One region of the Solibacillus kalamii genome, then DNA from elsewhere that is predicted to be linked to it. Evidence: riboswitches for the same ligand, from Rfam matches in the RefSeq annotation. Region 1 holds a riboswitch; each other region holds the start of a gene.
What was found. A riboswitch is a leader RNA that binds a small molecule or an ion and turns the genes downstream of it on or off. The one in region 1 is predicted to bind cobalamin.
Positions count from the first base shown of each region.

Region 1 (5,816 bases):
TGCGTCTGGTCCTAATTGTACACCAAACTCTTGTGCAATTTCGTACTTCATTTGGTCAACTGCTTGTTGTGCACCAGGTACACGTAATTTGTTTGAGCTATTGTTGTTTGCCATCTGTTACTCGCCTCCTTATGACATTAGAATGCACAGGGAAGAAAGTTTCATACCATATCGGGAATAGGTAATTTACAGTTCATTTGGTAACGTTTTTATAATATGGAGAAGTTTTTATTATTACCGTACCATTTCAATAAACGTCATATCGTACAGAATAGAACAAGCATTGTACCTAAAATAAATTAGAAAAATTGTTGGATTGTAACATATGGAATAAAGTGGTTTAATTGTTACAAATAGTATAAATCAGAAATCGGTACGGAAAGGAATGATTTATTTGAACTCAATTATCGAAAATAATAAAAATAGCTGGGATATTGTAGCGAAGCATTTTGCTGGAGGAGATGCATTACCAAGCTATGGACCTTTAGCGCAAACAGAAGAGGAACTGCATTTACTCGGAGATGTGGCCGGGAAAATGGTGCTGGAAGTTGGATTTGGGAGCGGGCATTCTCTTTTATATATGAAAAACAATGGAGCAAAGGAGCTTTGGGGTGTTGATTTTTCGAAAGCACAAAAAGAACTGGCGGAAAAAACTTTAAATGGCATTGAAGCAAACTTATTTACGGCTCCAATGGAACAAGAAATCGGATTGCCGAAAAGTTATTTTGATTTAGTGTATTCCGTTTATGCAATAGGCTGGTCAAATGATCTTCCGGCAACTTTTACTTTGATTCATAGCTACTTAAAAGAAGGGGGCGAGTTCGTTTTTAGCTGGGAACATCCTTTCTATAGTCAGATCAAATGCCGTGATCATCAATTTATATTAACGGATTCCTACCAGCGTGAAGGGTATATTGAAACAACGTCATTTAAGGGGGAAGACGCGCCAATGCAAATTCCCAAATATAAAATGGCGACATATATAAATGCCCTTTTACAATCCAACTTTGAACTTGTAGAAATCGTAGAAAGTGATGTTCCGGCCCATACAAAAGATGAAGAAATTCCGTATTCCGAAAAATATTATTCTTTATATAAAGCAAGCCATTATCCAACGACCTTTATCGTGAAAGCTCGAAAAAGTACTTTATAGGGGGAAGTAAAATGATCCGAAAATTAACGAACGATGATCTGAATATTACGATGGCACTTGTAGAAAAAAAGCCGGCAGAAAATTTATTTATAATCGGTGATATTGAAGCATATGGGATGGAATCGGATATACAGGATTTATGGGGTCAATTTGAAGGTGATCAGTTAATAGCGATATTACTGCGCTATGATCAAAATTATATCCCGTACAGTGAAGGAAATTATGATGTCGAGGGATTTGCCAAAATAATTAACGAAAATCAAGGACGGATAGAAATTTCGGGACTCCAGCATTTAGTCGCTCCATTAAAGAAATGGATTGACCGAGGTATTCGTCGTGACAGCGATACGTATTATGCAAAATGTACAAAATTGACGGTGCCGATTTCAGATCTGAATTTTTCAGATGTGTCGTATTTAAAGCCTGATAATTATTTGGAAAATATTGAAATGCTCAAATCGATTCCGGAATTTTCAACGGGTACCTTTAGTATTGAAGGAAGAGAACGCGCGGAAAAGTTTAAAACAGGGCGCACCTATTTTATTCGTGACGAACACGAAGTAATGGTTTCATCTGCATCTACCACTGCAGAGAATTCCCAGTCTGCAATGATTGTAGGCGTAGGAACGAGACCAGGTTACGGAAAAAAAGGGTATGCCACGCACTGTATGTTAAAGCTTTGTCGTGACCTGCTCGCTGAAGGAAAATCAATCTGTCTGTTTTATGATAATCCGGCTGCCGGACGCATTTATAAGCGGATTGGATTTGAGGATATCGGTTTTTGGTCTATGGTTCGTTATGAAGAGAGAAATTAAGGGGGACAAATATTGTGAAAACATTATTGGCAGAACAACCGATTCAGATTAACGCCTATGATATCGATGCGATGGGCATTGTAAGTAATATTGTGTATGTACGCTGGTTTGAGGATTTACGTATGGCATTTTTAAATGAGCATTATCCATTAGCAGAGATGATGGCTGTGCAAATATCCCCGATTTTGATGAAAACAGAGATTGAATATAAAGCCCCTTTAACAATTTTCGATCAACCAGTCGGCCGGTGCTGGATGGTGAAAATCGGGCAATCCAGTTGGGAAATGGAACTGGAAATTACAACGGAAAAGCATAGTCATTGCATCGGAAAACAATCAGGATGCTTTTTCAATTTAGAAAAGAAAAGAGTTGCGAAAATTCCTGATCCATTAAAGAAGCTTTTTGAAATGGAGCAATAAAATTTGATGAAAGAACAATTAGAAGAAATTGTAAAAAATTCGATTAATCTGGATTCAATTGATTTTAACGAATTAATCCAGTTCATGCTAAAAAATATTGGAAATCCGGATGGCTATTTACGTGACAACTTAATTTATCGGGGATTTTGCGAATTAATTCTGAATGGAAAATTTACTGAAGAACAATTAGTTACCATACTGAAAACATGTTTGGATGACGAGCATCTTTATTTAAATATTACGGATTATGGAATTTCTGATGATGTGTTTATGAGATCGTTTTCAGCACTTGTCATCACTCTTATTTTAGGGAAAGATCGTGAAAAGAGAAGTTTACCGGAAGAACTTATTATTGAGGTAATTCACAGAAGTATTCATTATTTATTTCTTGAAAGTGATTACCGGGGATTTGTCAATACGAAGGGCTGGGCACATGGGGTTGCACATGGAAGTGATTTATTAACAGAAGCAATTAGACATCCGTTGATGATGGATTCTCAATTATTATGGAATGCATTACAAAGTTTAAAAAGCTGTCTTCATACTGAATATGCTTTAATCGATGAGGAAGAAGAACGTATGTTACCGGTCATTGATGCATTACTGGATAAGGGACTGACGGATGAGCAATTGGTAACGTGGTTAAAAGAATTGCATTACATAGAAATCGAGGATTGGCATAAAAAATACCGGTATGAATGGAATGTGAAAAAATTTGAGGCAGCATTATTAAGACATTTATTAAAATCAACTAAATGTACAAAAACAACTAATTGGATTGTTTATGAAAGTCCTGCTGTCGTTTAGCATAAGGAGCTGAAATATTGAAACCTATTACTTTAATTGTGCTCCCTTTCATTTTATACATAGCTGGTTTACTAGCATATTATTTAGATAAGATTAGCGGTTTTCAATTAATAGCTTTTATTATAGTGGGCTCGGTAATCTCACTTTCCGGGTTCTTTCTATACCGGAATAACAAAAGGCTGAAAGGAATTTTCTCGGGGATTTTTTTTGTGCTAGCACTGTTAATTGTGTTTGAAAGTCGACTGATCAATTATGAAAAATATACTTATTTTCTGATCTCCTATAATGAGCCTTTTGAAATTGTAGAAAATTCAGGTATCCATGTACTTGCAGTGGAAATGTTTGAAGCACCATATATTACAGATTTGGATTATCTAATAAAAACTATAGAATATTCAAGTGATAAAGAAGTTTTAGATGCCGAAGTGGTCACGAATAAAATCAGGTACCGTTCAAAAAATGAAGAGTTGCTCGGATATATACGTCCTACAGTGAATCATTTTGAAACGATGAAGGAAAATGTCATTGCCCACTTGCCTGAGAAATCAACAGCTATCGATCAATTTTTAAAGAGAGACGATATAGAAGGTGACAGTGCAGGACTTGCCACTGTGTTAAGCGGTCTTATCGAAAACGGTGAATTCCACAATAACATACCGATGGCGGTAACGGGTGCGATTGATAGCAAAGGAAACGTGAAGGAAATTGGTTCGATAAAGGCGAAAACCTTAATTGCTGAACAAAGCGGCTTTTCACATATTCTTATACCTATGGAAAATGAAGAAGAGGCGAAGGAAGTAAAAATAAATGAGCAACTTAATATCAACATTATTGCTGTCACATCTATAAATGATGCCGTAGCCTATGTAAAAAAGCTAAATGAACCCGTGACAGGAAAATAATAAAGTGAATAATTGAAATTAAACAACCTTTGATTAGTTGGATACTAAATTTATGTACAAAACACCTAATACACGATTAATAAACGCTTCATTTATGCTCAAAAGCTTATGAAGATAATAATTACCCTATCATTTTTTAGTAGACTATGTTATTTTTATAATAATTTAATAATTTGCAATTTAAATAAGTGCTTACAGAATTTTGTAAGGTAAAAGGGAAATTAGTGAAAGACTAATGCAGCCCCCGCTACTGTAATAGCTGATGAAATCACAATGAATCACTGTCGTAAAGATGGGAAGATGTGAAAGTAAAAGGAAGCTTAAGCCAGGAAACCTGCTTATTTAAACGATACTTACTTTTCGGAGGGAGAAGTATAGGCGAAACAAGTAATTGTTTTTGTGTTTTTCTATACTTTTTTAGTATTAATTTCACATGCCCGTACCTCTTTCTAACGAGAGGTGCGGGCTTTTTTTATTTCTTAGTGGATAAGCAATACTAGTTTTTAATGAAATCCACATAAGAAAAATTATCATCATGTCCTATTTGGTGCGAAATGTATTTTTCTATAGGGAGGGTATTTACATGCAAAAAGGAAAGATCTTTGTTGTAGGGTTCGGACCTGGAGATCGGGAACATATAACAAAACGTGCAGTCGATGCACTGCAGCAAAGTGATCACATTATGGGCTACAAAACGTATGTTGAACTGATTGAGCACTTAGTGACGGCGAAAACCATTGTCAGTACTGGCATGACTGAAGAAGTTTCACGCGCACAGGAAGCTGTAAAACAGGCTGAAGCCGGCCATATAGTTGCTGTTATTTCCAGTGGTGATGCTGGTGTTTACGGAATGGCGGGCCTCGTATATGAAGTATTAATCGAAAAGGGCTGGACTGCAAAAGAAGGGATTGAAGTAGAAGTTGTTCCGGGTATATCAGCGATTAACTCCTGTGCAAGTTTACTTGGCGCCCCGGTTATGCATGATTCGTGCACAATTAGTTTAAGTGACCATTTAACACCTTGGACGGTCATCGAAAAACGGATTGAGGCAGCTGCAATGGCAGACTTTGTCGTTGCGTTTTACAATCCTAAATCCGGCAGACGGACAAGACAAATTGTTGAAGCGCAACGAATATTGCTTAAGTATCGTTCACCTGATACACCTGTCGGATTAGTAAAAGCTGCCTATCGGGATACGCAGGACATTGTGTTAACAACATTAGAGGAGATGCTGGAACATGATATCGGAATGCTGACAACGGTCGTCGTGGGGAATTCCTCAACATTTTACTACGATAATAAAATCATTACACCGCGTGGTTATCAGCGAAAATATACTTTAGGGCAAGAAAAACAACTATTAAAACCGCATCAACGATTGAAAAAAGAAGCGGAACCATGGGCATTGGACCAGGAAACGGGTGAAGCGGAGACAGGCTACGAAAAAATCGTAGCTATCGAGAAAAAAATAGCTATACCAACAGTTAATAACATAAGCACATTACAGCTTGCAAATGAAGCATTAGCGCTCGTACATAAAGAAACGTCAGCTGTAAAAGTTGAAGAAAATCCGTTTTTAGTACAGCAACAAGTTGAATCCATCTTTGAGTTTGCTGTATCACCGGGTGTTGCCAATAAAATGATTACACCAGCCCAAATGATTACTTTGGCAGAAGTAGTCGGAGAACACGGTACGATGGAGTATACCCCTGATCACCGT
Region 1 is NZ_NHNT01000007.1:157,868-163,683, reverse strand. It holds gene CBM15_RS11810 (alpha/beta-type small acid-soluble spore protein) at 1-114, opposite strand, end outside; gene CBM15_RS11805 (class I SAM-dependent methyltransferase) at 386-1,153, shown strand; gene CBM15_RS11800 (GNAT family N-acetyltransferase) at 1,165-1,968, shown strand; gene CBM15_RS11795 (acyl-CoA thioesterase) at 1,983-2,387, shown strand; gene CBM15_RS11790 (DUF2785 domain-containing protein) at 2,394-3,194, shown strand; gene CBM15_RS11785 (S16 family serine protease) at 3,404-4,096, shown strand; cobalamin riboswitch at 4,266-4,452, shown strand; gene cobJ (precorrin-3B C(17)-methyltransferase) at 4,680-5,816, shown strand, end outside.

Region 2 (5,816 bases), on a different contig from region 1:
AAGCAGATTGCGTTTCTAAAAAATAACCGTACGGAGCAGTCTATTACGTGGATTGGCCACTCAACCTTTTTAGTCCAAAAAGAAGGGCTCAATATTTTAACAGACCCGGTTTGGGCATATTGGATGGGTGTGGCGAAACGGTTAACCGAGCCGGGATTACGGTTAGATGAGCTGCCAGAAATTGATATCGTACTTTTATCGCACGCACATTATGATCACCTGAACATACCGACGCTAAAAAAGCTGAAAAAACGAAATCCCAATCTCCTATTTATCATTCCAGAAGGGCTCGGTTATTTAATGAAGCGTCACAAGCTGCACCATTTTATCGAACTTTCATGGTACGAAAAGCATGAGGCAGGACCGCTTGAAATTCATTTCGTTCCCGCTCAGCATTGGACAAGACGCATGCTTTGGGATACGAATACATCGCATTGGGGCGGATTTGTACTGCAAACGGCGTCAGATGCGCAAAGCATTTATTACGCCGGAGACAGCGGGTATTTTCGGGGATTCAAAGATATTGGCGAACGCTTCAACATACATACAGCGCTAATGCCAATCGGTGCATATGATCCGGAATGGTTTATGCATGCATCCCACGTGACACCGGAAGAAGCAATCCAGGCGTTTTGTGATGTCGGAGCAAAAGTATTCATCCCGATGCATTACGGTGCGTATATGCTGGCAGATGATACACCGAAGGAAGCGATAGACCGGCTGCATTTTCATTGGCAGCATGCGAATTTAGAAAATGAACAATTAAAATCGTTAGCGATCGGGGAGACCTTTCGAATGTAATTGGTGGTTTGTTAAATGCTTTGAAAGATTATCATCAGCGCAGAACAGCAGAATTCAAATTTGTGATTTTCATATTCGGAAAAAGGATTATTGCCATGTTTTGTATGTTGAGGCAGGCAAAACGAAATTGAAAAGGAAGAAATGGCCCTCAATGAAAAGATTGATCCAGTATTTCCAGAAGGAGATGGCACTCCAAAATTCACCCTCTAAACTATCTTTACTTGTTAAAGTTAAAAAACCTTGCCTTAACAAAATAATTAAGGCAAGGTTTTTATGGAATCTCTTATTTCTTATGACACTTTTTATTTACTAATAATATAAAACATTTACTTTATTACACTTGATACATTTTTCATGATATTGATTTCCTTTAAAATGATGATCACAATTTTGCTGGATCTCTTTTAAACTTTTCTCCAAAACAGCAAGGTGAGTTTTGAGCTGATTAATTTCCTCTTCAATTTTTCCGACCTTCATCCTAATGCCCCCCTAAGAAAGTTACTGATATATGTTACCACCAGATTGCTTAAACTGTTCAGCTTTTTCCTTCATACCTATTTCAATAGCTTCCTTCGTATCAAGTTCTTTTTCTTTTGCAAAATTACGAATATCTTGAGAGATTCTCATACTGCAAAATTTAGGTCCACACATAGAACAGAAATGTGCTGTTTTTGCACCTTCAGCAGGTAAAGTTTCATCATGATATTCGATTGCACGTTCAGGATCTAAAGATAAATTAAACTGATCTCTCCAACGGAATTCAAAACGAGCTTTTGATAAGGCATCATCTCTTTTATGTGCTCCTGGATGCCCTTTTGCCAAATCAGCAGCATGTGCAGCAATTTTATAAGTGACAACCCCTACACGAACATCATCTCTATTCGGTAAACCTAAATGTTCTTTTGGCGTTACATAACAAAGCATCGCTGTCCCATACCAACCAATCATTGCAGCTCCAATAGCAGATGTAATGTGATCATAGCCAGGAGCTATATCAGTTGTAAGAGGGCCTAAAGTATAGAAAGGAGCTTCCTTACAAACTTCCAGTTGTTTGTCCATGTTTTCTTTTATAAGGTGCATTGGCACGTGTCCCGGTCCTTCAACCATAACCTGTACATCATGCTCCCAAGCAATTTTTGTTAGTTCTCCAAGAGTTTCTAATTCCGCAAATTGAGCTTCATCATTGGCATCTGCAATGGAACCAGGACGTAAGCCATCCCCTAAAGAGAAGGAAACATCATAAGTTTTCATGATTTCACAGATTTCTTCAAAGTGAGTATATAAAAAATTTTCTTTATGATGGTGAAGACACCATTGTGCCATAATAGATCCACCTCGGGATACAATACCTGTTAAACGTTTTGCTGTTAACGGAACATACCGTAAAAGAACCCCTGCATGAATGGTGAAGTAATCCACCCCTTGTTCGGCTTGTTCAATCAATGTATCACGGTAAACCTCCCATGTTAGGTCTTCAGCAACACCATTTACTTTTTCTAGTGCTTGATAAATAGGTACGGTACCGACAGGAACAGCCGAATTTCGAATAATCCATTCCCGTGTTGTGTGAATGTTTTTACCTGTTGATAGGTCCATAATATTATCAGCACCCCAACGTGTTGCCCATGTCATTTTTTCAACCTCTTCTTCGATGGAAGATGAAACAGCAGAATTGCCAATATTCGCGTTAATTTTTACATGAAAGTTACGACCTATTATCATGGGCTCTGATTCTGGATGGTTGATATTAGAAGGAATAATCGCTCGACCCTTTGCAACTTCATCCCGTACGAATTCAGGTTTCATATTTTCTCTAATTGCGATAAATTCCATTTCAGGCGTGATAATTCCTTTTCGTGCATAATGAAGTTGTGTAATATTTTTCCCTTTTTTAGCCCGTAACGGTTTCCGCTTTAAACCAGGAAACACGTTATGATTAGTACGAGGATCGTTTTTATCTTTATAACCATTATCCTCAGGCTTGATTTCACGACCATCATATTCCTCCACATCGCCACGTTCTTGAATCCATGTACTGCGAAGGGCAGGGAGACCTTTTGTAATATCGACAGAATAATCAGGGTCTGTATAAGGTCCGCTGGTGTCATACACACGTACTGGAGGATTTTCCTCTTCTCCAAACGTACCAGTTGTCGGGCTTAACTCGATTTCACGCATTGGAACCTTAATGTCAGGTCTAGAGCCTGTTACATATACTTTATTGCTACCCGAAAAGTTAGACATAATGGAAATACTTTGTTCGTTTAATGAAGATGGTGACATTGACATAATAAATCTCTCCTTTTTTGAATATAAGGACAAGAGATAGAGCACAACAGTGAGGAGCTTAAAAAAGCTTATGAAGTACATAAAAAAGCCGGTGTCCAATAAATGGTCGGACCCGGCTAATATGTATACAGAAGTAGTATTACTATAATACGATGCTAACTTCCCCACGCTGGTATGATCCAGATCAGGTCCCAAGAGTCAAGAAACTTCAACGTGTTTCATTCTCAGCCCAACTTATTGGACTCCCCTAGTTATTTCTATTCAATTTTATATTAGTATACATGAAACTACCTTGAGATAAAAGGGAAAATTCAGAAAAGTATTTGTTAGATGAATTACCTTACCGGATATTGATATCGTACTCATTTCGCATGCACATTACAAACCTCTGCATGTCTCGATGTTAAGAACAATAAAGAAACAAAACCCGAACGTATTATTATTTCTGATGAGTCAACATTCTCAGGAGGTGGACTTTTTTTAGATTTAAGGAATTCTGAATCAGAAAACGTTTTAATTCCTGCTTATTGAAAATCATCCTTGACGAAAAAAGTCGTTCGTCGTAAAGTAATGGTAAATTCATCAAGCATTAGGTGCCCGTTAAGGGAGAATAGGGAATAAAGTGAAAAGCTTTAGCGTAATCCCAACACTGTATAGAGGAGTTTCATAGCAAAACCCACTGGATTTACATCTGGGAAGGGGCTATGAAATTGTGAATCTGAGCCAGGAGACCTGCCTAAGTATGCTTACTGTTTATAGACACTGGATATGTCTGTAGTTTATTTGTTATCGAATAAACTGCAGGCTATTTTTATTGTCAAAAATACATTTAGATGGGGGAAACGAAACATGCAATTATTACAGCAAACAATTGATCAAATTCAAGAAATCGACCGACAAATGGAAGAAAAAGCACGTACGTACATAGACTCTTTAGCCAAACCGCCGCAAAGCCTAGGGAAGCTCGAATCACTAGCTCTGCAAATCGCCACAATTACGGGTGACCTTGCGCCTAAAATCGATAATAAAGCGGTGATCGTCATGGCTGCGGATCACGGGGTGTATGAGGAAGGCGTAACGCCAAATCCGCAAAGTACAACGGTTTTCCAAACATTATCATTTCCGAAAGGGACGACAGGGATGTGTACGATTGCGAAAATTTCGAATGCACAAGTCATCCCGGTAGATATCGGTGTCAAAGAAGATTTACCTCAAGATGCTGGGGTAATCATTAAAAAGGTCAAATACGGGACAGACAATATGGCGAAAGGTCCAGCAATGACACGAGAAGAAGCGATTCAAGCGATTGAAGTAGGAATTGAAGTCGCAACAGAAGCGATCCAAAACGGTATCAATCTCATTGGTACCGGGGAAATGGGTATCGGGAATACGACACCGAGTGCTGCAGTGCTTTCAGTGCTTCACGGCTGTGATCCGCTGGCAGTAACAGGCTTTGGAGCTGGTGTCGGAGCTGGCGGAATCGAATATAAAGCCGAAGTCATTCGAAAAGCGATTGCCTTGAATGAGCCGAACGCCGAAGATCCGATTGATGTTGTGGCAAAAGTAGGCGGTCTGGAAATTTGCGGGATGGCCGGAATCTTCCTTGCAGGCGCAGCAAATCGTGTACCGGTCGTTGTTGACGGGTACATTTCTACGGTTTCCGCATTAATCGCCTATAAGTTAAATCCGAATGTGAAAGCGTATTTGATTCCGTCACATTTATCGGAAGAGCCCGGTGCAAAAATTGCAGCTGAGCTTCTAGGATTAGAGCCAATGCTGCATATGAATATGAGACTTGGAGAAGGATCGGGTGCTGCACTAGCATTCCCGATTCTAGATGCAGCATGCTCGATGATTACGAATATGGTGACGTTGGAGGAAGCGGCAGCGCTTTTAGTAGCCAAGTAGAAAAATCATCAAGACATGAAATTCGTAAAATAAAATTACGTAAACGGGCTACATTAAAAGTGACAGTAACTTTTAATGTAGCCTTTTTAATGAATTCGGTATTCCCGGAAAATGAATGGCGTTTTCAGTCTATTCTATTTATTTTACCAGTAAAATACCAAATAGGCGAAACAATTCCGTTTATTTATCCAGTGAGGAAATCATAAAGAAAAGCCCTATCCAATCCGCTGAAAATGTTATGTGCGACCAAAACATTCGGGGAATGAATAGAACTTGATTTAATTTTACAGAAAATTCAGTGAAATGCAAGCAATTGTCCTGTCATTTGCATTCCTTCCGTAATATCCTATATTAACCAAATGTAAAAACATATTCGAAATGTTAATAATAGCTAAAAAAGTGCTTTTTGGATGGAACTTGGAATAAAGTAACCGGTAAATAGGGTAAGGAAAAGTAAGACCAATAAAAAGGAGAGGCGGGAGGGGCATTAAGAGAAACGGGGTGATCACTATTTCTCCGTATGTGAAAGGTCGTTTTTGAATATATTCGAGAAAAGGATGAGGATAATATGAATCAAATTTTCAAAAAAGATGAGTTTATTATTATTCCTTTTTATAAAGGGCGCAAGCAGGAATTTATGGTCGTCAATACGAAGAAGGAATTTAAAAATGGACATACGCACTTAAAGTCATTTAAGATGGCCAAGTATTTGATCAATCTTGCGCGTTGCCAAAAAATCAATTCCGGATTAAGACCATATTTATTAACAAGCCTTACAAGAATATCAGCAGACCGTGAATATATTCAAAAATTAGAAG
Region 2 is NZ_NHNT01000008.1:40,663-46,478, reverse strand. It holds gene CBM15_RS12145 (MBL fold metallo-hydrolase) at 1-801, shown strand, start outside; gene CBM15_RS12135 (serine protease) at 1,111-1,278, opposite strand; gene thiC (phosphomethylpyrimidine synthase ThiC) at 1,300-3,084, opposite strand; TPP riboswitch at 3,235-3,349, opposite strand; cobalamin riboswitch at 3,665-3,844, shown strand; gene cobT (nicotinate-nucleotide--dimethylbenzimidazole phosphoribosyltransferase) at 3,940-4,998, shown strand; gene CBM15_RS12120 (hypothetical protein) at 5,567-5,816, shown strand, end outside.
Region 2: it holds a riboswitch for cobalamin, as region 1 does, so the genes downstream of both, cobT (nicotinate-nucleotide--dimethylbenzimidazole phosphoribosyltransferase) here and cobJ (precorrin-3B C(17)-methyltransferase) in region 1, are expected to answer to the same signal.

Region 3 (5,816 bases), on a different contig from region 1:
AAGCGATAATATAGCCACGAATAATTAAGTCCAAGTCGATTTTTGTGGCACGTTCATTCAGGGCGATTTCACCGATTTTACCGGCAATCTTTTCTTTGGCAACTTGCCGGAATAACTCTGGTACAGGACTAACAAGCTCGGTAAGTAATTGTTTTTCATCTTCACCCCATAGATGAATCGTTTTATCTAAGTATATGTTTTGCCAATCTAAATCCGATTTACCATCCTGTTTCGGCAGGGCCTTCAAAAACTTGCGGAACATAAAAAAGCCGCCAATCCCCATAAGCGAAATCAATACTACAACCCAAAATAAAATAAACCATAAAAACCAGCCATCTAAGCCCACAATGTTCACCTCATTACTTAATATTGTCTACGAAATTTCTTCTACTAATCTATTGGTGATAAACCTCATTATTGTCTATTATATAAGTTTTTGTAATTTTTTTCATCGTCATTGTCCCTTTTTTCTGTAAATCATGACATATATAGGGCAAGGAGGTGAGAAACATGAATGAATTCGGATTTTTATCTGCGACGTTGACAGTTTATTATCAGATAGGGCTTGATGAATTTAATGAGCCGATGATTAAAAGTTCCACATTCCGTAACTTGGAAAGAAACGCAACAGCCCAGCAGCTATACACAGTTGGGACAACAATCGTCGGCTTAACAGATTACGATTATATCGAATCTGTGAAAACGCAGAAAGAAACGATTACAGCTTAATCAAGTGTAGTAAAGAAAAGGAGGTGAGCTTATGGCACAAGTTTTACAATTAACATTTGCCAACATTGCAGGAAGCACGATGACGATCAATATTAATGATCCGAAGCCGAATTTAACGGAGGCTGAAGTGAATGCAGCGATGCAAACAATTATTGATCAGGCGGTATTTTCGAAAGACGGATTTTTGTTCAATGTAAAAAAATCTGCGCGTATCGTTGAGCGTAATGTAACAGCAATTGAACTGATCAGCTAATAGCAAGGCCGGCGAAGTGTGATGCTTTGCCGGCTTCTTTAAATAAAAATGGAGGGATTATAATGGACCAGTGGATTGCCATTCTTCAGGAAGTAACGTTTCCGATCTTTATATCTTTTTATTTACTGTATCGGATAGAAACAAAACTTGAAGCGATTCATACAGCACTCGTATCATTACATCATCCTGCAGATAGAGCGTGAGAAACTCTTCACAATGTTGACACACGTCCTTTCTTCCAATAACTATTGAGAATATACTAAATATTGGGTAAGATGAGAGTAATGTTCAAAGAGTGGAGAGAGAGAAATGAAAACGAAAAACATAGTATTCGCACTTATGCTCTTGGCAGCAACTGTACTTACAGCATGCAGCAATTATCAGTTTAAACCGACGACCAACTTTGAAATTAGCGAGTTTACGATGACCGATCACCGGAACAATGAAGTGACACTGGACAGCCTAAAAGGGGAACCATGGCTTGCAATGTTCATCTTCACAAGCTGTACAACAATTTGCTCGCCAATGACAATGAATATGACCCGTGTCCAGGATCATCTCGAGAAAAAAGGGCTGGAAGATTATAAAATTGTCGCGTTTTCCGTTGATCCGGACTACGACACACCGGCGCGTTTGACAGAATATTTATCGCGCCATACACCAGTGGATGAATCAAAATGGCATATGCTGACAGGATACGATCAAAAATTTATTGAGCAGTTTGGCAGAAACTCATTTAAAACACCTGTCCAGTCGATTGAAGGGAACGATCAAGTTATCCATGCCGATACATTTTTCCTAGTTGATGAAAAAGGAATCGCCGTGAAAAACTATTCAGGCTATGGCACAGGCGAAGATGGTGTTCCATATGAAACGATTGCAAGTGATATGGAAGCACTCATTGAAGAACGTCTAAAATAATAGTGAAATGTTAGATTAACTTGCGAAAAAAGTGCAGCTGCTTTTTGAGCAAGTTTTTTGCTGAGTGAGGGCTTTTCTAATAAAAATTTAAATGTGCTAATAAATCCACCGATTTTCTAATAAGTTGCTGATTTTCTAATAAAGGAGCAGGATATGCTAAAATCAGTTCCAGATTAGCTAATAAGTATGTCAACTTTTCTAAAATCATCCGAAGAAGTGCTAAAATAAACAAATTTCTTCTAATAAAAAGCACACAGCATCCACTGAAATCATTTCAACCCCGCATATCCTCGTATAGGACGCTAAATAAAAAGAATTTTCAAAACTCAAATTCTATGATATAGTATACGAAATTGCATACTGTGTAAGTTACGGTGCTTGTGAGAACAAGCTTAAAAGGGAAACCAGTGAAAGTCTGGTGCTGTCCCGCAACTGTAAATCGGAGTTCGTGATATTCAACCACTGTCTATTGATGGGAAGGGTCACAAGAACGTTGATGATGAGCCAGGAGACCTGCCGGAAACTAGTACACGCCAATACCTACGTGGAAATAGGTGGTGATTTTGTGCGAAAGTGAGACAGAACTCCTTTGATTATGCAAAGGTTTTTATTGTCAATCTCTTAAACATTCACACCCCTCTTTCATTTTGAAAGAGGGGTTTTGGTTTTTATGTAACAAATTTAAGGAGGAATTGTTTATGAAAACAGCAGTAATTGGCTATCCGTATATTGGACAAAATCGTGAATGGAAGCGTATAACAGAGGCGTTTTGGAAAGAACAATTGTCTTTAGGAAGTTTTGAACAGGAAATGAAAAACTTACGCATCGCTCAACTTCAGCAGCAACAGGATTTAGGGCTGGATATTTTAACGGTAGGAGATTTTACATACTATGACCGTATGCTTGACTTAGCCTTTATGTTTAATATGATTCCATCTAGATACGACCATCTATCATTGCAGCATCATTTAACAGCGTATTTTGCAATGGCGCGCGGTGCTGAAAATGTGGTGGCAAGTGAAATGACGAAATGGTTCAACACGAATTATCACTATATTGTACCTGAATACGAAGGACAGCAACTGGCATTGCAACACAATGTTTACGCGCAATATATTCAGGAGGCAATCGAAACATTCGGCATAATCCCTCGTGTGACTATTATCGGTCCATTTACATTTTATAAACTGACGAAAGGTATTGGCCAAGAACAAAAACAACACTATATTCAGCAGCTGGTAATGGTATATAAAGAGTTGCTTCAGTCGTTGGAAGCAAGTGGTGCAACGTCGATCCAGCTTGAAGAACCAAGCCTTACAAAAGACCTTACGTCCGAAGAAATAGCATTAGTTCAGCATTTCTATCATCAAGTATTAAACGGACTGACAGTTGAAACGATCTGCACAACTTATTTTGAAGCGTTATCCGACTATGAAACATTGATTGATTTGCCTGTTGATGGCTTTGGACTGGACTTTGTTCATGGGAAAAATGAAAATCTAGCAGCGTTAAAGAAGTTTGGTTTTCCAAAAGATAAAGTTCTATATGCAGGTATTATTAATGGTCGGGACATATGGAGAGCCGAGCTGCAGAAGCAGTTGGCACTAATAGCGGAAATACGTTCCTATGTACCATTTTCACCAATCTATCTACAAACATCGTGCAGTCTTCAGCATGTGCCAGTTACAACAGCAGGAGAGGATGGCATTGTGCCAGAGCTGCTAAATGCTTTAGCATTCGCCAATGAAAAAATAACGGAACTGCAAATGATCAAAGGGAAAATTCTTCAGCCCGAAGTCCCTCATATCCAGGCATTTTTAGAAAGCGAAAAAGCAATCCGCACATTGGCACTTCATGAATCGAGAAAAAAGAAAGCTGTACATGCACAAGTAAACGAATTAACACCGGAAGCATTTAAACGAACTGATAACTACGACAAGCGCAGTAAGCTACAACGTGCCTTTTTACAGTTACCAGACTATCCGACAACAACAATCGGGAGCTTCCCGCAATCTGCAGAAGTTAAGAAAAACCGTAGTTTATGGCGAAAAGGGGAAATTACAACAACAGAGTATGAAGCATTCAACGCGAATGAAACGGCACGTTGGATTGCGATTCAGGAGCAACTTGGCCTTGATGTCTTTGTTCATGGGGAATTCGAGCGAACAGACATGGTGGAATTTTTTGGTGAAAAATTAAACGGATTTGCGTTTACGAAAAATGGATGGGTAGTTTCGTACGGATCGCGTTGTGTAAAACCTCCAATTATTTACGGAGATGTTGAATGGATAGAACCGATGACAGTTAAGGAAGTAAGTGCGGCACAATTACTTACGGAAAAACCGGTCAAAGGGATGCTGACAGGACCCGTTACAATTTTAAACTGGTCATTTGTAAGAAATGATTTAGCGCGCTCAGAAGTTGCTTATCAAATCGGCCTGGCATTAAGAGAAGAAGTAAGGGCACTTGAAAATGCGGGAATCAATATTATTCAAGTAGATGAACCTGCTTTGAAAGAAGGCATGCCAATCCGTAAAAGTCTGCATAAGGCTTATATCGATGCGAGTGTAGCTGCATTTAAATTAGCGACAAGCGGTGTGCGTGAAACGACCCAGATTCATACACATATGTGTTATTGCGAATTTAACGATTTTATTGATGTTATAGAAGCATTGGATGCGGATGTAATTTCAATTGAAACGTCACGAAGTCATGGGGAGCTGATAAAAGTACTAAAAGAAACACCATATGGACTTGGAATTGGCTTAGGTGTATATGATATTCATAGCCCGCGTATTCCAACTGTGGAAGAAATGGCAACTATTATAGAAAATAGTAAAAAAGTAATCGCAAAAGAACAATTTTGGATCAATCCCGATTGTGGTCTGAAAACTCGTACGGAACAAGAGACCATTGCATCATTGAAAAATATGGTTGCCGCAAAAGAGCGACTAAAACAGTTGAATTAGGGGTGGTTACTATGAGTCGAATGAAAAGAAATTACAGCCCTGTGTTTTTGACAGCGATAATGAATAGCTTTACAGGAAGTTATACAAAAAGCCTTAAAGAGTTACGTGATGAGTTGATGACGACATACCCAGCGGATGCAAAGGAGATTCAAAAGGCATATTATTTTGTAAAAGCTGAGTTAGTAGGATGAAGGAATTTTTTATAAACAAATAGAAAATACAATGCCCATTGCAATATGCAATGGGCTATTTGTAATCGTGGTATCGAATTAAAAAGTTCCTTTAAATTTCTCGGGCTTTACGACATAGCCTTCTATAATATACCCGCAATCGGTACAAATAATGTACTCGATATTGCATCCTAAACTTAATTTATTAACAGGTGACATTACACTGTACCCGCTGTGTTTTCCTCTACCTAATTCCGTGCTGCGACATTTTGGGCATTCTTTAATGTTTGTCATCTCCATCATCCTTTCAGAAAAAATTAATCCGCCACAATGTCAGGTTCCGGCAGCTTTTCATCCTTCTTCTCCTGTAATCGATTTGTATACTTTTGAACAATTACGTTGATGTAAAAGAACATCCCCATGACAATTCCGGAAAATACCCAACTTGCTCCTCGTTTATAAATCAGCATGTCACCATAGCTGTCAATTCCATATTTCCGTAAAAGATAGACCGTAATTCCTGCCATAACAAGTCCTCGAATAATGAAAACAATCTGAATCAGCTGAAACCATCTAAAAATCCCTTTTTGAAAGAATAATGTTTTACTGTCCTTTCGAGGATAGCCTTGCAAATAGGCAAAATCAACTGCAACATACAAAGGAAAAGGCTTTTTTATAATAAATAAAATTACATAGAGAAATGTGTAAAAAAGTCCTAAATAAACATTATTCCAAATCATTTGCTCCGCTGAACCTGACAATAAATCTACCGTA
Region 3 is NZ_NHNT01000003.1:133,873-139,688, reverse strand. It holds gene CBM15_RS07655 (DUF2621 domain-containing protein) at 1-346, opposite strand, end outside; gene CBM15_RS07650 (DUF1659 domain-containing protein) at 511-729, shown strand; gene CBM15_RS07645 (DUF2922 domain-containing protein) at 761-982, shown strand; gene CBM15_RS07640 (YvrJ family protein) at 1,045-1,185, shown strand; gene CBM15_RS07635 (SCO family protein) at 1,292-1,903, shown strand; cobalamin riboswitch at 2,259-2,438, shown strand; gene metE (5-methyltetrahydropteroyltriglutamate--homocysteine S-methyltransferase) at 2,602-4,872, shown strand; gene CBM15_RS07625 (hypothetical protein) at 4,884-5,063, shown strand; gene CBM15_RS07615 (VC0807 family protein) at 5,360-5,816, opposite strand, start outside.
Region 3: it holds a riboswitch for cobalamin, as region 1 does, so the genes downstream of both, metE (5-methyltetrahydropteroyltriglutamate--homocysteine S-methyltransferase) here and cobJ (precorrin-3B C(17)-methyltransferase) in region 1, are expected to answer to the same signal.

Region 4 (5,816 bases), on a different contig from region 1:
TACAGTTTCGCGTTCCGCACGGCGGGTAACTGTTCGAGCGATATGCAGTGTAGCTGCTGCAGGCGCTCCCCCTGGTAAAATGAAACGTTTTAATGGTGGCGCTTCTTCGGAAAGTGCATCGATACGGTTTTCCAAAACAGTGATCGGTTCTTCGGTAAGTTTGTAATGGCGTTCTTTCATAACATTTGCCAAGTCCCCGCCCCCATCAAATAATTCATGTTGAATGGCTGTTAAGTCGTCAATCAAATCCTTGAACTTTTCTTGATCCAATTCACTGACAGCTTTACCGATAAATGAATTCAGCTCATCAATTGTCCCGTATGCTTCAACACGCAGATGGTCTTTATCAACACGTCCTCCAATAATGCTCGTCTTTCCTGTATCGCCTTGCTTTGTATATAATTTCATCCATCCTCACCCTTTCGATTTAGTATTCTAGACTTTTGGAAAATTTCCTTTAAGTATTTTGACACTCTTTTTCCATGCGCACGCTTTTCACTTTAAGTTTTTTCACTTATTATAATGCTGTTTATATTTCTTAATCGCCTCGATCGTCACTTCAAAAACGACTCGGCCGATCAGTTTGCCGATTTCTGTAATAGGTCCGGCATACGGCATTTCTTCACCCTGTTGGGTAGCGGCAATCAATAGACTGTCCGTTGCGGTGCTTGTTGCTATCGTATTTGTTACTGAATCTTTTATTTGCTGATCTGCTAATGCTTTCGTTTTGGCTTCTGTTGCCGTAATCATCGCCTGAATAAATGCTTCATCTGTCAGCTTACCATTAATGATTACCCATGTATTAATCGTACCGATATGTGGCTCTTCTTCGCGCAAATATGTTTTCGTAACGTCAACACTGTTACCTACCCCTGCTGTTACCATGACAAGGATTTCTGCATTATTTTTCGAGAAATGACGAATTGCCGCGCAGCTTGTTTCCACGGCTGTCAGCATGACGACCGTATTTGTTGGAGAAAACGTGCGCTCTTTCAAAAATTGCTCCGTTTCCTCTTTCACATTATAAATATCGTATTCAGGAGCAATGGAACGGTTGAGTAATGTGTCATACCAGCCTATGCCGGCATTATGCACAGCTGATGAAATTACTTTTAGCGGTGCCTGTGCCCGATATTCGATATAGTCTTTAGTTATTTGAAACTTGTTGATATGGATTGCCGCAGCTTTTCGTTCCATTTCATTCGTTGGCAGCATCGTAATTTGCGGTTTTGGCAGCTCCGGATGGGGATATGTCGCAATTCGAGCCTGATACACATCGGCAATCTGTTCTTGCAGCACGACTTCATGCGGTTCGCCAAACGCCCGTACTTCACCATTTTCCAATAGCAGCAGCTCATCACAATAAAGCGATGCCAAGTTAATATCATGGAAAATCGAGACAACTGTCAGCCCATGCATCTCAACTTGCATCCGAATCATATCCAAAATCTGCTTTTGATGGGCGATATCCAAATGGTTTGTCGGTTCATCCAATAGAAGCAGCTCCGAATTTTGTGCAAGTGCCTGTGCGATAAATACCCTTTGCTGCTCGCCGCCGGATAAAAACTCCAAATACTGATTTTTATATTGCGAAACACCTGTGCTTTCCATCGCCCGCTGTACCGTCGTTTCATCTTCTTCCGTCCAAGATGAAAAAAAACCGCTCTGATGAGGGTAGCGTCCTAACGAAACCGCATCATATACACTGTTCGTAAATGCGCTTGCATTTAATTGGGGGAGTACGGCCATCTTTTTCGCTAATTGCTTGTTATCATAGCTTTTAAGAGGTTTCTCTTCAATGAAAATTTCGCCTGTTTCACATTTCAGCACACCACTGATCATCTTCAGTAATGTCGATTTTCCGCTGCCGTTTGGACCAAGAATCCCGAGAATTCTTCCTTTTTCCACGTGAAACGTCATATTTTTCACAACCGTTTTCCCACCGTAACCGCCGGATAGATTATTTACTTTTAACATTATGCAACAACCTTTCTACGTTGCTTGAAGAAGATATAGGCAAAGACAGGTGCGCCAATAAAGGAAGTAATAACACCAATCGGCAGTTCAATAGGGGAAATAATTGTACGTGATACTAAGTCACAAATGACGAGCAGGCTTGCACCGTTCAAAAACGACAATGTCAATAAATGTCGATGGTCTGCTCCGATTAGCAGGCGAATCATATGCGGTACTACTAATCCGACAAATCCAATTGTCCCGGATGCAGCAACAGCCGCTCCTGTTAGGATGGAACCACCCGCCAATATCATATACTTGCTGCGCTTAACATTTACCCCTAAATACTGGGCACGCTCTTCTCCATAAATCATCGCATTCAATTCACGGCGAGTCAGCCAAATAATTGCCGTACCAAGCACCATAAATGGTAGCACCATCCGGACATATGGCCACCCTCGCATCGATACACTTCCTAGAAGCCAGCCGATGATTTCTCGTAGCTGTTCACCAGTAAGTGCGACCATTAAGGAAATACAGGACCCTAAAAACGAGCTGAAAATAATTCCCGTCAAAATCAGCGTCTCCATTTTCATCGAACGGTCAACAAGTCTGGCAAATGTCAGGACGATGATCATCGTAAATGCAGCTCCAGCCATACTGAATACCGGCAATGTGAATACACCGAGCACCGGTATGGAAATGCCTAAAAAGATTGTCATTACCGCACCTACCGAGGCTCCTGATGAAATACCTAATGTGTATGGATCTGCCAAAGGGTTTTTAAGCAACCCTTGGAATGCTGCCCCCGCAATTGCTAAAGAAGCCCCGATTAATGCGGCTAAAATGACGCGGGGCATTCGGATTTTCCACAAAATACTGTATGCAACCGGATCTGTAGTTTTATCCCACAATGTCGAAAACGGAATATTAACAGACCCGAACGAAATGCCAATCCATATACTGCTTAAAAGCAATCCAATCGATAGTACATAGGCGATTGAATATTTTTTATTCATTGAATACCTCTGGATAAATTGCTTCTCCTATTGATTCAATACCTTCTACAATACGCGGACCTTGTCGACTTGTCGTATCGCTATCGACTAATTTCACATTGGCGTTTTTCACAGCATCCATTTCTGCATATGCATCATTTTCCTCGATTGCTGCCAAGTCGTTTTCATATGTTACTAAAATGATATCCGGATTGCTCTTTACAAATTGCTCCGAGCTGTACTGCGGCCACCCGAGTTCCGGAACGGCATTTTCTACATTTAATACTTCAAGCATTTCACTAATGAACGTCTCCTGTCCAGCAACATATAGTTTTGGATCTGTCCCAACAACAACAAATACGGACTTCTCTTCCAGGTCGGCTACTTTCACTTCAATTTCTTCAATCCCCTCTTTAATGGAGGCGATCATTTCTTCTGCTTCTTTTTCTTTATTCGTCAGCTTGCCAATTTGTTCGATTGTTTCATATGTTTCTTCAAATGTTTTCGCATCTTTTACAACAAATACAGGAATTCCTATTGATTCAAGCTGAGCAATCGCCTGTTCATTGAAACTGTACAATCCCGATTCATGTGCGACAACTAAGTCGGGCTGCAGACTGATTATTTGTTCTAGATTAAATTCCATGCCGCCAACTGATTCTTTAGATAATGCTGCTTCAGGATATGTATCATTGTCGTTCACAGCGATAATTTCATCGTTTAACCCTAGTCCGAATAAAATTTCCGTATTGGATGGAGCCAATGTAATAATGCGCTCTGGTGCTTTTTCAAGCGTGATTTCTTTGTCCAAGGCATCTTTTATAGTTACCGGGAATTGTGCTGCTTCAGTTACTTCTGTATTGTCTTTTGCTGATTGTTCATCTGTTGCTTTTTCCGAGTTGCATGCCGCCAATGTTAATGTAAGTAATGCTGCGGAAGATAGCAGTTGCCATTTTTTCAAAATAAATAACCTCCAAAAATTTCGTTGTATAATTTTCTACAAAAATAAAAAGCTTCCTACTAAAAATGAAGGAAGCTTTACGTATGCAAATAAAATTCAATGGAAAAAGAATTTATCCGCCACATCCTATCCTCGTAGGTTTATTTTAGGGCATTATAAAGGCAGGTCTCCTGGCTTATGCATAACGTTGATAAACGCCTTCCCGAAAGTTTTTCAGTGGCATACTGCTCTCAACTAGCATTTACAGTGGCGGGACCGCATCGGAATTGCACCGATTTCCCTTTTACTCCTTACTCTATCAGTGAGCAAGAACCTTTATCGTCCATATAAAATTAATAGCTCTATTATAGCTGATATTCAGAAAAATGTGTGCTCAATCGCCAAAGTTTCAGATAATTCTTCTTATTTCGCTGAAATTACGAATAAAAGAATTGCTTACCCCTTTGCTTTTAAGCTTTTTTCAATTGCCGTTTCAGCTAAACGTTTAATCGTAATGTCATCCATTGGCGGATTGTGCAGACCTGCACGGACATCACGGTAATAGCGTTGAAGCGGATTTGATCTTTGCAGGCTTTTTGCCCCAACAAGACGCATCGCTTTATCGACAACTTCGATTGCTGTATTTGTCACTACATGTTTCGCAATATTAATTTCATTGACTAGTGTCGCCTTTTTAATCGGGTCATTATATAGTCCCGCAACTCCGTAAATCGTAAAGCGTGCTCTCGTCAACGCCAAATCCATTTCTCCGATCAGCGTTTGTACATTTGGCAGCTGGGCAATCGTTCCTTGAATACTGTTCGGGGAATGGCTATTCGCAAAATTAACTGCGTAATCTCGTGCAGCCTGGGCAATGCCTAAATAGGTTGCCGGGATAAGCAGCAACCAGCCGTTCAGTTTAAATCCGGTTGAATAATTCGGAATTTCCACTAAGTTTGTTTTATCAACTCGTACATTATCGAGCACTAAATCATCGCTTCCCGTACCACGCATTGACGCAACATCCCATGTATTTTCGACCGATACCCCTTCTGTCGTTTTCGGAACGAGGAAAAATCCTAGCTGTCCCTCATCTTCAATCCATGCCGAAACTAAAAAATAGTCGAGGTCCGGTGCACCGCTCGTATAGTTTTTACGTCCATTAATTACATAATAATCCCCATCACGTTTTGCTGAAGTTCCCGGTCGTCCGCCACGTACTGGACTTCCCATCGCAAACTCGCTTACCGCACGATTGACTGTCGCGCCATTTGCAACCTGTTTACCAAACCAGTCGAGCTTTTGTTCATCCCAGTAACGATTTTCAAAAATCTCGCCTACATTTTGAATTGTCCACGAAACAGCCAGCCCGGTGCTTCCGCAATAGCTCGCCAATGTTTCCTGCAGTAATAGCGCATCATAGACTGTGAAGCCATCCCCGCCATATTCCTTTGGCAGCGTTATTTTTGTATAGCCGATTTCACGCAGCTTCCGGAAATTTTCAAATGGAAATGTTGCTTGTTCATCTGTTTGCTGAGCATTTTCTTTCACGCTCTCTGATATTGTTTCTAACTTTTTCAGCCATTGTTGCTGCTCGTCGGTTTGAATAAATAATTCCTTGCTCATGGAAAGCACCACCTCATATTTATTGTCCTGTATATAGAAGTCAAATTTAATAGTACGTTTCGGTAAATTACAAGTCAATAGATATCCCCAGTTCCTTTATAGGGATTACACTAGATACGTTTCCCTGTTTTGTAATCGGAAGGTTTGCTGGTGGAATTGGAACAAATTACAAAAAAGGAGAACTGATTCAACTTAATGTGGAAGATAGCACCTGCTGCCTCGAAACGTCAAAGAAAAAACACCCTATTTTCGTATACAGAAAATAGAGTGCTTTAAAAAGTTGAATTACATTTTTT
Region 4 is NZ_NHNT01000001.1:659,087-664,902, forward strand. It holds gene CBM15_RS03065 (cob(I)yrinic acid a,c-diamide adenosyltransferase) at 1-408, opposite strand, end outside; gene CBM15_RS03070 (adenosylcobinamide amidohydrolase) at 511-1,977, opposite strand; gene CBM15_RS03075 (FecCD family ABC transporter permease) at 1,977-2,975, opposite strand; gene CBM15_RS03080 (ABC transporter substrate-binding protein) at 2,968-3,915, opposite strand; cobalamin riboswitch at 4,059-4,247, opposite strand; gene CBM15_RS03085 (acyl-CoA dehydrogenase family protein) at 4,351-5,520, opposite strand; gene argS (arginine--tRNA ligase) at 5,806-5,816, opposite strand, start outside.
Region 4: it holds a riboswitch for cobalamin, as region 1 does, so the genes downstream of both, CBM15_RS03080 (ABC transporter substrate-binding protein) here and cobJ (precorrin-3B C(17)-methyltransferase) in region 1, are expected to answer to the same signal.